4 regions of the Alteromonas sp. AWQ4_252 genome follow, and region 1 is predicted to be linked to each of the others. Evidence: predicted binding sites of a transcription regulator. Region 1 holds the regulator's gene; each other region holds the start of a gene.
What was found. Region 1 encodes MetJ, which represses methionine synthesis genes. Its sites were predicted from a motif close to TAGACGTCTAGACGTCTA; they were not measured.
Positions count from the first base shown of each region.

Region 2: the regulator MetJ is predicted to act here: its motif matches at 1,906-1,923, upstream of serA (phosphoglycerate dehydrogenase).
Region 3: the regulator MetJ is predicted to act here: its motif matches at 1,939-1,956, upstream of thrA (bifunctional aspartate kinase/homoserine dehydrogenase I).
Region 4: the regulator MetJ is predicted to act here: its motif matches at 1,261-1,278, upstream of metK (methionine adenosyltransferase).

Region 1 is NZ_JBSWSV010000001.1:127,718-131,192, forward strand. It holds gene ACXACM_RS00575 (TetR/AcrR family transcriptional regulator) at 1-496, shown strand, start outside; gene ACXACM_RS00580 (malic enzyme-like NAD(P)-binding protein) at 794-2,032, shown strand; gene metJ (met regulon transcriptional regulator MetJ) at 2,082-2,405, opposite strand; gene metF (methylenetetrahydrofolate reductase) at 2,558-3,442, shown strand.
Region 2 is NZ_JBSWSV010000001.1:4,024,539-4,028,013, reverse strand. It holds gene ACXACM_RS17710 (HupE/UreJ family protein) at 1-543, shown strand, start outside; gene serA (phosphoglycerate dehydrogenase) at 646-1,875, opposite strand; gene rpiA (ribose-5-phosphate isomerase RpiA) at 2,029-2,685, opposite strand; gene ACXACM_RS17695 (5-formyltetrahydrofolate cyclo-ligase) at 2,757-3,359, opposite strand; gene ACXACM_RS17690 (response regulator) at 3,346-3,475, opposite strand, start outside.
Region 3 is NZ_JBSWSV010000001.1:4,130,982-4,134,456, forward strand. It holds gene thrA (bifunctional aspartate kinase/homoserine dehydrogenase I) at 1-1,753, opposite strand, end outside; gene ACXACM_RS18155 (TonB-dependent receptor plug domain-containing protein) at 2,374-3,475, opposite strand, start outside.
Region 4 is NZ_JBSWSV010000001.1:1,860,758-1,864,232, reverse strand. It holds gene tkt (transketolase) at 1-1,017, opposite strand, end outside; gene metK (methionine adenosyltransferase) at 1,357-2,502, shown strand; gene ACXACM_RS08360 (hypothetical protein) at 2,750-3,247, shown strand; gene ACXACM_RS08355 (aspartate/glutamate racemase family protein) at 3,289-3,475, opposite strand, start outside.

The sequences.
Region 1 (3,475 bases):
GGAAGCGAATGTGTCAAAGCGCACCTTGTACAATCACTTTGAAACAAAGGACACTTTGTTTCACGCCATATTGCTAAGACTACAAAATCAATTGCGTACGGGTAATGTTATTACCTACGATAAGACATTGCCTGTAGAATCTCAGTTACTGACGATTGCTCAACAAGAAGCCGAATTTTTATCGTCTGCGCCCTTGTTGAAAGTAGCCAGAGTGGCATTCATGCACATGCTCCAACAGCCAGCACTGGCAAAGCAACTTACTGCAAATAAAATTGGATGTGCAACTTTTCTCGATGATTTTTTGCAAGACGCTGTCAATGCAGGAAGCCTTTACATAGAGGATATTCCCTTCGCATCTAAACAATTTATCTATCAATTGAAATCCTTTATTTTCTATCCCCATCTGTATCAGTTTGACATTCCTGATGATAAGCAAGTTGCTCGCGTGGTGAAACATACCGTTGCTATGTTCTTGGCAAGGTATACCGCTGATTAAACGCCATATGCGTCGCTTTTATTCCGAGAATTAATTATTTTAACGATGTCCATTTATGTAGTGGATGTTAATCATCGCATTTTTCCATTTGTTTCCTACTTGCTTTATCTTTACATTTAAATTATGAGTACCGAGCATTGGCGTATTGTCAATAGAGCTTAGTTACTTCTTGCTCCATTGTGTACTGTGAAAATTGTTGTGTTACATTGGTTAGCGACTGTACTTAACAATTATAACGACACAATGGTGCAGTGAAAATTGTCATTGTTTAATCCCCCCGATAAGGACACACCAAGAATGTCAGACTTTCGACAACGCGCCCTGGATTATCACGAGTACCCTACCCCAGGTAAAATTAAAGTAGAACTGTCTACACCGGCAGATAGTGTGGATGACTTAGCGCTCGCTTACAGCCCTGGCGTCGCAGAACCGGTCCGAGAAATTGCAGAAGACCCGGATGCGGCGTATCGATACACGGCCAAAGGCAATATGGTCGCGGTGATCAGTAATGGAACAGCCATTCTGGGGTTAGGTAATCTCGGGCCCCTGGCTTCAAAGCCAGTCATGGAAGGTAAAGCGCTATTATTTAAACGGTTCGCAGGGCTTGATGCCATCGACATCGAAGTAAAACACCGAACCACCGAAGAGTTTATTAATACCGTCGCCAATATTGCCGACACTTTTGGCGGTATAAACCTGGAAGACATTAAGGCTCCTGAGTGTTTTGAAATTGAACAAGAGTTAATTAAGCGCTGCAGAATTCCCGTATTTCACGACGATCAGCACGGTACTGCTATTGTAACCGCAGCAGGTATGCTCAACGCTCTGGAAATTCAGGGCAAGCAAATCGATGAAGCCAAAATTGTCTGTATGGGAGCCGGAGCTGCCGCAGTAGCCTGTATGGAGCTACTGATAAAGTGCGGCGCGCAGCGTGAGAAAATCTACATGCTCGACCGCAAAGGGGTTATACACACGCGACGTGAAGATTTAACTGAGCACAAAAAACTGTTTGCCAACAACACCGACAAGCGAACACTGGAAGATGTTATGGATGGCGCAGATATATTTGTAGGGGTTTCCGGTCCTGATGTGCTGCCTCCTGAAGCATTGGCATTAATGGCACCTAACCCTGTTGTGTTCGCTTGTTCTAATCCTGACCCGGAAATAAAACCCGAGCTGGCACACGAAGTTCGAACCGATCTCATTATGGCCACGGGCCGTTCTGACTATCCGAACCAGGTGAATAATGTACTGTGCTTTCCTTTTATTTTCCGGGGTGCTCTGGACGTACGCGCCTCAGCAATTAACGATGAAATGAAAGTGGCAGCGGTTGAAGCATTGCGCTCTGTTTCTAAGGAGCCTGTACCTGAAGAAGTGCTTAAAGCCAGTAAATCCCAAAGCCTGACATTTGGAAAAGATTACATCATTCCCAAACCTATGGATCCAAGATTAAAACAACGCATTGCCAGGGCCGTGGCTCAGGCTGCTATCGACTCCGGCGTGGCAGGTATCGAAACTTTACCACCTTCTTACTAGTAAACGGTTTTGCATTAAGCCAGCAAAAAAATTGCTGGCTTGTTTGTCTTTACTCTTCTTCGTTGTCTACACTTGGGTCGAGGCCCATCTCTTCCATCATTTTACGCGCTTGAGCTGGCACCCGGTTAGGGTTGTCTTTGCGCAGGTCGTCATCGTTTGGAAGGGGTTGCCCGGTAAACGCGTGCAAAAACGCTTCGCACAAGAGCTCTGAATTCGTAGCGTGACGCAGGTTGTTAATCTGTCTGCGCGTTCGTTCATCGGTAAGCACTTTTAATACATTGATTGGAATAGAGACGGTAACTTTTTTAACCTGCTCACTCTTCTTCCCGTGTTCTGCATAGGGGTGAATATATTTACCGTTCCATTCTGCCATTTTTGACTCTCAATCTGTCTGTTATTTTATATTATGAGCGGAAATTCTAAACAATGTAGCGAAAAGGTCAATTAAGCCGTGTAAACCTCTTGACGTCCAGACATATATTATTTAGTTTAGACGTCTAAACGTCCAAATATGAGAATAAGCTAATGGTTTCCTATGCACAGGGTATAGATGCATTAAATCAATCACTGTCTGAACTACGAGACATCGATGTATCTTTTGAATTTTTTCCACCAAACTCGGAAAAGATGGAACAAACGCTGTGGAAATCTGTCGAGCGTCTGGCGCCGTTAAAGCCTTCTTACATGTCAGTAACCTATGGCGCAAATAGCGGCGAGCGCGATCGCACTCACGATGTGGTTAAGCGCATTCAACAGCAAACGGGTGTACAAGCTGCACCTCACCTGACCTGCGTAGATGCCAGCCGCGATGAACTAAAACACATTGCACAAGAATATTGGGATTCTGGTATTCGCCGCATTGTTGCGTTGCGAGGCGATCTCCCCGAAGGGGTCGATAAAACCGAAATGTACGCATCAGATCTCGTGAGTTTGCTCAAGGACGTCGCAGATTTTGATATCTCAGTAGCCGCATACCCTGAGAAGCACCCCGAAGCCCCAAATGCACAGTTTGATTTACTCAACCTAAAGCGTAAAGCTGAAGCGGGCGCTTCGGAAGCTATTACACAGTTTTTCTTCGATACCAGTGTGTATCTGCGCTTTCGCGACAGAGCCGCCGCCGCTGGTATTGATCTTGATATCGTGCCGGGAATTCTGCCAGTTACAAACTACCAGACCCTGATTAAATTTGCGGGCTTTACGAACGTACACGTCCCCGGCTGGTTGCATAAAATGTATGATGGCCTGGATGCCGATGATCAGGCCACTCGAAATCTGATTGGTGCCAACATCGCCATGGAGCAGGTGAAGGTTCTCGCAAAAGAAGGCGTAAAGCACTTTCACTTCTACACGCTGAACCGCTGTGAACTCAGCTATGCAATTTGCCATATGCTCGGAGTGCGCGCTGGTTAATCACCGTCTGCAAAAAAGCATTTTGCCCAGCGC
Region 2 (3,475 bases), 3.9 Mb from region 1:
TTCATTGGCCTTGATCACATCTTGTTTCTGGTGGCCACTTTACTCACGGTAAATCTTAGCCGCGAAAACAGACGATGGATAAAACAGGTGAAAAAAAGGCATATCCTGAAAAGTACCCTTGTTATTGTAAGTACCTTCACCGTGGCGCATTCCATTACTCTCACCGCAACAGCGTTAGATTTATTTACCTTAAATAGCCGCTTAGTTGAGCTGGGTATTGCTATTTCAGTTGTATTTACGGCTTTTAACAATATCGTACCCATGGTTATGCGGTTGGGTGTGATCACCTTTGCCTTCGGGTTACTTCACGGTATGGGGTTTGCCAGCGTATTTGCCGATTTACAGGCGCAAACAGATAACCTGGTAATAAGTGTACTTGCGTTTAACCTGGGCGTTGAACTTGGGCAGTTGGTTATTGTGGCTGCGCTATTACCTGCACTGCTATTAATGCGACATTGGCGGATTTACGCCAGGGCAATTATGCCGATAGCTTCTTCTGTTATTGCTGTTGTCGCATTGAATTGGACTCTGCAGCGCTGGTAGCACCAATAAAAAACAGGCTGAATAGCGAAGTTTAGCGTTACAACAAAAAGAGCCCGTCTGAGACGGGCTTCGTTTTATATGCCTATTCGAGTTTAATGCCTATTAGTGAAGCAGGCGGGTTTTAATGGTGCCTTTAATATTTTGCAATTGCGCCAAACCTTCATCTGCTTTATTGGCTTCCAAATCTACTACTACATAACCAATATCAGCGGTGGTTTGCAGGTACTGGGCTTCAATGTTGATGCCTTTTTCAGCGAACGTTTGGTTGATTTGGTTTAATACGCCAGGGCGGTTTTCGTGGATGTGAAGCAGACGCGAGCGGCCGGGGTGGTCGGGCAATGATACCTCGGGGAAGTTAACAGCAGATAAGGTTGAGCCGTTATCTGAGTACTTGGCGAGTTTGCCAGCAACTTCAATACCGATATTTTCCTGCGCTTCCTGTGTACTTCCACCAACATGTGGAGTAAGGATAACATTATCAAACTTGCGTAAAGGCGACTGGAATTCTTCAGTATTTGATTTAGGTTCCACTGGGAAGACATCAATGGCAGCGCCAGCAAGGTGCTCACTTTCCATCGCATCTACCAGGGCGTCGATATCGACTACCGTTCCCCGTGACGCATTGATAAGAATGGAGCCTTTCTTCATCTTGGCCAGTTCTGCTTTGCCTATCATGTCTTTGGTCGATACTGTTTCAGGAACGTGTAACGACACCACATCAGAGGTGGAAAGTAGGGCATCAAGAGATTTTACCTGCACAGAGTTACCCAACACTAATTTGTCTTCGATATCGAAAAACTGCACACGCATACCCAGGTGTTCAGCCAAAATACTTAGTTGAGTACCAATGTGACCATAACCGATGATACCCAGGGTTTTACCTCTGGCTTCATAAGAACCAATGGCACTTTTTTCCCATTCGCCACGGTGAGCTTTGGCATTTTTCGAAGGTACGCCACGTAGCAACAAGATAAGTTGCCCAAGTACCAACTCTGCAACCGAACGGGTGTTTGAGAACGGGGCGTTGAATACGGGAATACCGCGAAGTTGTGTGGCCTTTAAATCGACTTGATTCGTGCCAATACAGAAACAGCCAATAGCAACCAGCTTTTGCGCTGCATCTACGACTGCTTCGGTAATTTGAGTGCGAGAGCGAAGGCCGATAAAGTGAACATCTTTCACTTTTTCAATGAGATCTTCTTCCGATAAAGAAGTTTTTAAATACTCAACATTGGTGTAGCCATTATTCTTCAGCGTTTCTACCGCACTTTGGTGCACGCCTTCCAGCAGTAGGATCCGGATTTTATCCTTAGGTAGTGATACTTTACTCATTGCCTCGCATCTCAAGTTAGGGGTTAGGGGAAGACATCTGGACGTCTATATGGGTAAAGTAACAGATCTTACATGCCCAGAAAAGCGCTATTTACGTCCAGTCTCAATATGGTGGGCACGTAAATCAGTTCAGCCTGCGCGCCCTTGCTTAGCTTAGTTCAGAGTGACTACTCCGTCGTTAGTAGCGACGAGGACAACATCAGCGCCTCTGTTGGCAAAAATGCCGTTAGTGACCACGCCGGCAAGCCCATTTATGGCGTTTTCAAGTTCTCTTGGATTGAGAATGTTCAGGTTGTGAACATCAAGGATCACGTTGCCATTGTCGGTGAGCACGCCTTCACGATAGACGGGGTCGCCGCCTAGTTTTACCAATTCTCTGGCCACGTAAGAGCGTGCCATGGGAATCACTTCCACGGGTAAAGGGAAACGCCCGAGCATGGGGACCTGTTTACTGTCATCAACAATACAAACAAACTTTTTGGCCACGGCTGCGACGATTTTTTCGCGGGTGAGAGCCGCACCGCCGCCTTTAATCATATGCTTGTGTTCGGTAATTTCGTCTGCGCCGTCAACGTACACAGAAAGATTGTCTACTTCGTTTAATGAAAACACCTCAATACCATGGGCTTTAAGCTTTTCAGTAGAGGCGTCGGAGCTGGATACAGCACCCTGAATAGTGTGTTTGATATCGGCCAGCGCATCGATAAAAAAGTTCACTGTAGAGCCGGTTCCCACACCAACTATACTGTCTGCTTCCACATATTTTATCGCGGCCAGAGCTACCGCTTTTTTCTTTTCGTTTTGATCCATGATTCATTCTCCAGGCTTTTGGGAATTTTAACTGATTTGTTGGCGGTAGGGGCAACTATTCGTGATAAATTTTAACCATGAAGCAGGGTTTGCGTGGGGGTGACAATCATGTCGAGAGGAATGTCCCAACCGGCCACAGGAATATCTTCTACTTGTTGACAATCGTGGGCTGTTCCTATCAATAGCGGTCGTTTTGATTGTTGTAACGCTATGGCCAGAGTTCTGTCATAAAAACCGCCGCCCATTCCCAGGCGATTGCCCCTTGCATCAAACCCCACTAATGGCATGAGTATAATATCGTGCCCGGTTACCGGTATCACGTCGGGGCAACAGGGCACGGGCTCGCGGATACCAAAGCGGTTTACCTGCATAGGTGTATTGGCTGTGTAGTGAAGAAATAGTAGCGTACGAGGGTTGAATGGGTGAATGACAGGCAGGGACGTTTGTTTTCCCTGCTCGCGGGCAAGGTGCATCACCGACGATAAATCAACCTCGCCGTCATTAGTTAGGTATCCGGCGACGGTTTGGCTTTCAGACCACTGCGCTAAGCTCTGCAGGCGAGAAACAATACTTTGTCGTGCGCTGAATTGCTCAGCGTCGGAAAGGCTGTTACGACGTTGCCGCAATGTTTTTCTAAGTTGGCTACGTTGAGTGGTTAATTCAGCTAAAGACACTGTCAGTAATCATATATAAGTTGAGTAAGCGGTTTAGCTCATTAATGTCTACTGGTTTGGTGACTACAGCATCCATACCCGATTCCCGCAGTACCTGTTTATCAATAATAACATCT
Region 3 (3,475 bases), 4.0 Mb from region 1:
CTGTGTTGGCTTTTTTGTTCGGCGTCACCACGTGGAAGCCCTCTTCCATCATATCGACGTACTGAGAGGCAACTGATTCATGACTGGTACAATCCACGATAACCGGGTTAACCAGGCTGTTGTCATTTACAAAGGATTTCAGCCGCGAGAGAGTAAACACATCAGACGATTCTTGAAGTGATGCTTTCCAATCGCCGCCCACATCAATGCCTTTTGGATCAAGCAGCAACTTACGACTGTTAGCTATTCCATACACCCGCAACTGAATGTTGCGCTTGAGCAAGGTAGGCTGCTGTCGGGCGATTTGGCTGAGCAATTCGGTGCCCACATTACCACACCCCACTAAAAATACGTCAATGGTATGGCGATCTGAGAAGAAGTTCTGGTGAATTACCTTTACGGCCTTCTTCGCTTTTTTCGCTTCAATAACTGTAGAGATCGAACGCTCTGATGACCCCTGTGCAATCGCCACATTATTTACTCGCGCCTGTGCCAAAGAAGCAAAGAAACGCGCTGCAAGCCCTTTGGTGTGACGCATACCGTCTCCAACAAGGGTGACAATAGCTAAATCGGAACGCACTTCTATTTGGTCCAGCAACTGATTTTGCAATTCCAAGGCGAAGGCGTCCTCTAACAGTGCCTGAGCGCGAGCCGAATCTTTTTCCTGAATACAAAAGCTGATGCTGTACTCTGAGCTTGATTGAGTGATTAGGCTGATAGAAATGTTGGCATTACTCATCACCTCAAATACCCGGCTTGCCATTCCAACCATGCCTTTCAAACCCGGCCCTGCCACGTTGAACATGGTGATATTGTCGAGTTGAGAGATCCCCTTAACCGATGTCCATTTTTCACTTGCCTCGTTGCTTATCAGTGTACCCGGCGCGGCAGGATTCAGCGTATTGCGAATTAAACAGGGAATGTGATGCTGTGCGATGGGGCCGATAGTTTTTGGATGCAACACTTTAGCACCGAAATAAGACAACTCCATGGCTTCCTGATAAGTGAGCTTGTCTAACAGTACTGCACCTTCAACCTGGTTGGGATCGGCGTTGTAGACACCATCAACATCCGTCCAAATCTCACAACACTCAGCTTCAATACAGGCAGCAAGAATTGCGGCAGAATAATCAGAGCCATTACGCCCTAAGGTAACTTTTTCACCTTCTTCATTAACGGCAACAAAGCCCGGCATGATAAGAAATACAGAACCGTCATTTGTCACATCACTAAAGCGTGCTTTGCTCATGGCCACGTCGGCAATGGAGTCGAGATAATCGCCGTGGGCTAATACATAATCCACAGGGTCGATAACCTGATTGGTGATGCCCTTGGTGTCCAGAATAGCGCTGAATAAAGTCACGCTAATGTATTCACCAATACTCAGGATACTTGCAGCTACTGAATCCGGGGCAGTACCTAACAATTTTATGCCTTCCAGTTGCTGTTTCAGTGCAGACAATCGGGTAGAGATAAACGAAGAAACACTATCGAAGGCAAAATTATCTAAGGTGGCGTTTAGCTCTTTAGCGATGCCATTGACCAATTCATCAAGCTTGTTAAATAAGGGTTGGAAATCTTCTCCCGCTGCCGCTTGCTCACACAGAAGCGACAATGCATTGGTCACTCCCTTTGGCGCGGAGAGCACTACGGCCGCGCCATCGGTTTGGTGGGTGGTCATGCTAATCTCGGTCACGCGCAGATAACGGGGGGCGTCGGCCAGAGAAGATCCACCAAACTTTAAGACTTTCATGTAATGCTCCTTTCGGTTTTATTTTTGCTACATCTGCAGAAATTTGCGTAAAAAAAAACCCGCTCTTTGTCAGGGCGGGCTTTCGATGTCTGATTGCATATTGCGCACTAGCCAGCGACCGCCCTCAAAGAGGTGGTAATAATCATCGTGCTGGTAGTGCGAATCATTTTGCTCATGAACGTAATTTGCCGTATAGACGTCTATATGTCAACCAGCAAACCCGTTATTTTCTGAACAAGTCTTAAATACTTGCTTCAATTATCTATACAAAATGGCTTCCGCGACCCGGCAGGCTAGTTACATAGAATAGCCATACCTGTGGCAACGATGTTTTTTTCACTGTCGTGGCACTGCTTTGCCAATGTATCTATTACATCATGGCAAGCTTAACCTATTGATTTATTAATTATTTTTATTTTTACTTTTTTTCAGGGTGCATATTAGCACATCTTCACATTTTTTGATCTGAAATTTACTCTGGCTATACGCGTTCTCCCCGCACAGTTTCTATTCAGAGGGGTAAACAAAACGTTAGCAATTTACCACAATGATACGGGTATTTTCATCCACATAAAAAACGGAGCACAAGGCTCCGTTTCTACGCTCAGTTGTATAATCGATCAGAAAGCGTAACTCACTTTACCGTATACGTAACGTCCGGTGAAACCAAAGGCAGAAAAACCAGAGTACGGGAAGATGTTCGAGAACGTTGTCACTTCATCCACGTTATAACGGGTTGCTTCCGGGTACACATCAAACAAGTTGTTTGCACCTACTGATACACTCAATCCTTCGGTAAGGGCGATACGAACATCCAAATCAGTCACCCACTCTGAAGGGATGATTTCATTTCGAGCTTCAACGGATGAAGGATCTTCCACTTCACCGTAACGGGTTGTGCGCAGCGTAGTAGTAAAGCGGTCATAATTCCAGGTAACACCAAGGTTCAACTTGCTGTCTGGTGAACTGGTTTCAAACCTGCGTAATTCTACATCATTGAACAAATTACTTTGGTCAAACCCTGCACCTTGCAAAACTTCCGGAGCATCGAGAATATCTGTCACTTCATTGTCGTTGAAGTTGATACCAGCATTGAAATTAAACGCTCCCCATTCATTGGTATTCAATGTATACGTGGACACAATGTCTACCCCTTCTGTACGGGAATTAATGGCGTTTAAGAAAAAGCGCGCCCGGTTAGCCCCCGTGCCTGCCAGCAAGGCTTCAATGGCATCGCCGGAAAGGTTGTTTGACAACACAATTCGATCATCGATGTCGATGCGATAGAAATCCACGGTGAGATTAAAATCAGCATTGGGTGAAAAGGTGAAGCCAGCACTGTAGTTCTCAGACTCTTCCGCATCCAGCCCTGGACTACCCAGTGCCTGAGCCACATCACTTGAAGGCGCAAACGTGCCAGTTTCAGTGGGTACGCCATCTACAAATACAGTTGCAATAGACGTAAAGTATTGCTGCTGCAGCGAGGGAGCACGGAAACCGGTAGATACCGATGCTCTCAGTGCGAAGGTGTCGGTTACCGTTACCCGGTGGGACATTTTCCAGTTAAAGGTGCTGCCAAAATCAGAGTAATCTTCGTAACGACCCGCTACCGCTACGTTCCAGTTTTCAATGACATCCGCTTCTACATCCACGTAAAAGCTGTAGTTATGACGACTGTTATCTCCTGCTGACTCCGGTGTGAATCCAGGAAAAACCTGGGAG
Region 4 (3,475 bases), 1.7 Mb from region 1:
TTCTACAAAATCAGCGGGTACTTCGTTATTGATTCGACGACTGAACTCTGCGGCCAATTCAGGGTAAGCTTTTTCATAGGCTGCGAAAGCATCATTCCAGGCGCTTTCTGCACCCTCGCCTTTTGCCTTGGCGTCCCATTCGGCATAAATATCTTGTGGCACTTCAAATGGTCCGTAAGTCCAGCCAAGTGCTTCACGGGTCGCTGCAATTTCGTCATCACCCAAAGGAGCGCCGTGACAGGATTCTGTGCCCTGCTTGTTTGGTGAGCCAAATCCGATGATGGTTTTACAACAAATCAGTGTTGGCTGACTATCATTAGCTTTGGCCGCTTCTACTGCGCTGCTGATTTGTGCAGGATCGTGTCCGTCAACACCGGCGATAACATGCCACCCATAGGATTCAAAGCGTTTTACCGTGTCATCCGTAAACCAGCCCTCTACTTCACCATCAATTGAAATACCGTTGTCATCATAAAACGCAACAAGCTTTCCAAGACCTAACGTTCCGGCTAAAGAACAGGCTTCATGAGAGATACCTTCCATCAAACACCCATCGCCCAAAAAGGCGTAGGTATAATGATCGACAATCTCATGTCCGTCTTTGTTAAATTGTGCAGCCAATACTTTTTCAGCCAGCGCCATACCCACAGCGTTACTTATTCCCTGTCCGAGAGGCCCTGTGGTCGTTTCTACGCCCGGGGCATAGCCGTATTCCGGGTGACCAGGAGTTTTTGAATGCAATTGACGAAATTGTTTTAGTTCGTCTAATGGCAGGTCGTACCCGCTCAGGTGAAGCAATGAATACAACAACATAGAGCCGTGACCATTTGACAAAACAAAGCGGTCGCGGTTTGCCCAGTTTGGATTCGCCGGGTTGTGAGACAGATGATCGCACCACAACACTTGTGCGATATCGGCCATCCCCATGGGTGCTCCCGGGTGTCCGGATTTAGCTTGTTGAACGGCATCCATACTCAGGGCACGGATAGCGTTGGCGAGTTCATGACGGGTAGGCATGCTAACTCCTTTAATAATTTATTTAAATTTCTCGATGACAACCCGGAGAATGCGCCACAATTTGATCGAATTTCCTGCTGCCTGCTTTTAAACTGGGTTTTTTCAAACTGCCGACTATTCTTACCTAAGCGTATAGGTAAGTTCAACGTGTTTTATTCCCTTCAACAGAATTCATAAAAGGGGTAAACGAATTCGTTACGCTTTTCGTAACATCGAACTATACTGTCAACAAAAGCTAACAAATAGACTTTTAGACGTCCAGAAGTAAAGATGCTTTTTTTACGTAGACGGGTTAAGATACTTTTTTAATTTGGTAATCCTAAAGAAAACGGAGGATTTATGGCCGCACACTTATTCACATCCGAGTCTGTTTCGGAAGGGCATCCAGACAAAATTGCCGATCAGATTTCTGATGCAGTGCTCGATGCCATACTTGAGCAAGACCCTAAAGCAAGGGTAGCTTGTGAGACATACGTAAAAACCGGCATGGTACTGGTTGGCGGTGAAATCACCACCACGGCATGGGTCGATATTGAAGAGCTGACCCGCCAGACCGTCAAAGAAATTGGCTACAATCACTCAGATGTGGGCTTTGATGCTGACTCTTGTGCAGTACTCAACGCCATCGGCAAGCAATCACCTGATATAAACCAAGGTGTCGACCGCGCTCGCCCAGAGGAGCAAGGCGCCGGCGATCAGGGTCTGATGTTTGGTTACGCCAGTGACGAAACTGACGTCTTGATGCCTGCCCCCATTACCTATTCTCACCGTTTGGTACAAAAACAGGCAGAAGTGCGTAAATCCGGGAAGTTGGATTTTCTTCGCCCTGATGCCAAAAGCCAGGTTACCTTTGTCTATGAAAACGACAAACCCGTCGGTATTGACGCTGTGGTTTTATCGACTCAACACAATGAAAGTGTGACAACTGAGCATCTGCGTGAAGCCGTGATGGAAGAAGTCATCAAGCCTGTCCTTCCAGCAGAATGGCTCACCAAAAACACACAGTTCCATATTAACCCGACCGGTCGCTTCGTTATTGGCGGACCAATGGGAGACTGTGGTTTGACTGGGCGCAAAATAATCGTGGACACTTACGGTGGAATGGCACGTCACGGTGGTGGTGCCTTCTCTGGAAAAGATCCTTCCAAAGTAGACCGTTCCGCGGCCTATGCAGGGCGTTATGTGGCTAAAAATATTGTGGCAGCCGGCCTTGCGAAACGCTGTGAGATCCAGGTTTCCTATGCCATAGGCGTCGCTGAGCCTACGTCGATTAGTATAGAAACATTTGGTACAGGTATTGTGGATGAAAAAACGCTCGTGGCATTAGTAAGAGAGCATTTCGATCTACGTCCTTACGGCCTTATCAAAATGCTTGATCTCGAGCGTCCAATTTACCGCCCTACAGCAGCATACGGGCACTTCGGACGAGAAGAGTTTCCATGGGAAGCGACAGATAAAGCAGCGGCTTTAAAAGCATCTGTGTAGCGCTACAGACGACATTAGGCTGGTATGGCGTGTTTCTTATCGCCACGCCGGCTGATGTCCACAATACTTTATCGTCACAGCTCTCTTGGCGTAAAAATATGCAAATTCACTTTACACATAGAAAAAATCCGTCATAGTTAATTGGCAGAGGTCTGAAAAGTCGTTTATTACGACAAATAACATCAAAAGACACCGTCATTACGTTATTTTCCTGACATCGAATGCATTAAAACCAAAGGGACACGCTATGAAAAGCGTCTGGCTAGCTTTCCTTATTGTTATCTCAATTGGCGATATTCACGCCAACGATTTAGTGTACACAAGCGAAAAGCTCGAAAAAACCACCTTTGTTGCATCCACCTATCAGTCTGAAATTTCATATCAAAGTAAAGATTTACCAGCCTGGCAATTTGGTGTGCGTTATGACCGTTCAGTGCCATACCATACTCAATGGTTAGACAGCATTAATAGTTATCACGTTATTGATTCGGTTAAACTTTCCGCAAGCCGAAGAATAATACAGCATTCAACTCAACGGATTTTTGCAGAAATACAAACCAGTAGTAATTATCAAAATGGACTAGTTGAATGGCAGACACTTCCTCAAAATGCCGGTAACGCAGCGAGCTTAGGTTGGCAGATTGGCGATAGTCGCTCTGTAAACATGGCCGTGAAGTACGAGTTCAGAGCATTGAGCGACGTCGACATAAACTCTCTTTCACTGGGGGTAAACTACTATTTTTAATCGCTCATGAATAAAGAACCAAATTTTGAAACCTAACACAATCAATCTGACAAGATAAAATCCACAATCGCCCGGCAATGAATCTCTGTCGTATCCAACACGGGAATACTTACATCGTCTGCCGTTATTAACATACCAATTTCAGTACACCCTAAAATAACCCCCTGAGCCCCATCGATGGCCAGTTGCTCAATAACCTGCTGAAATACAATTTTGGAATTTGGAAGG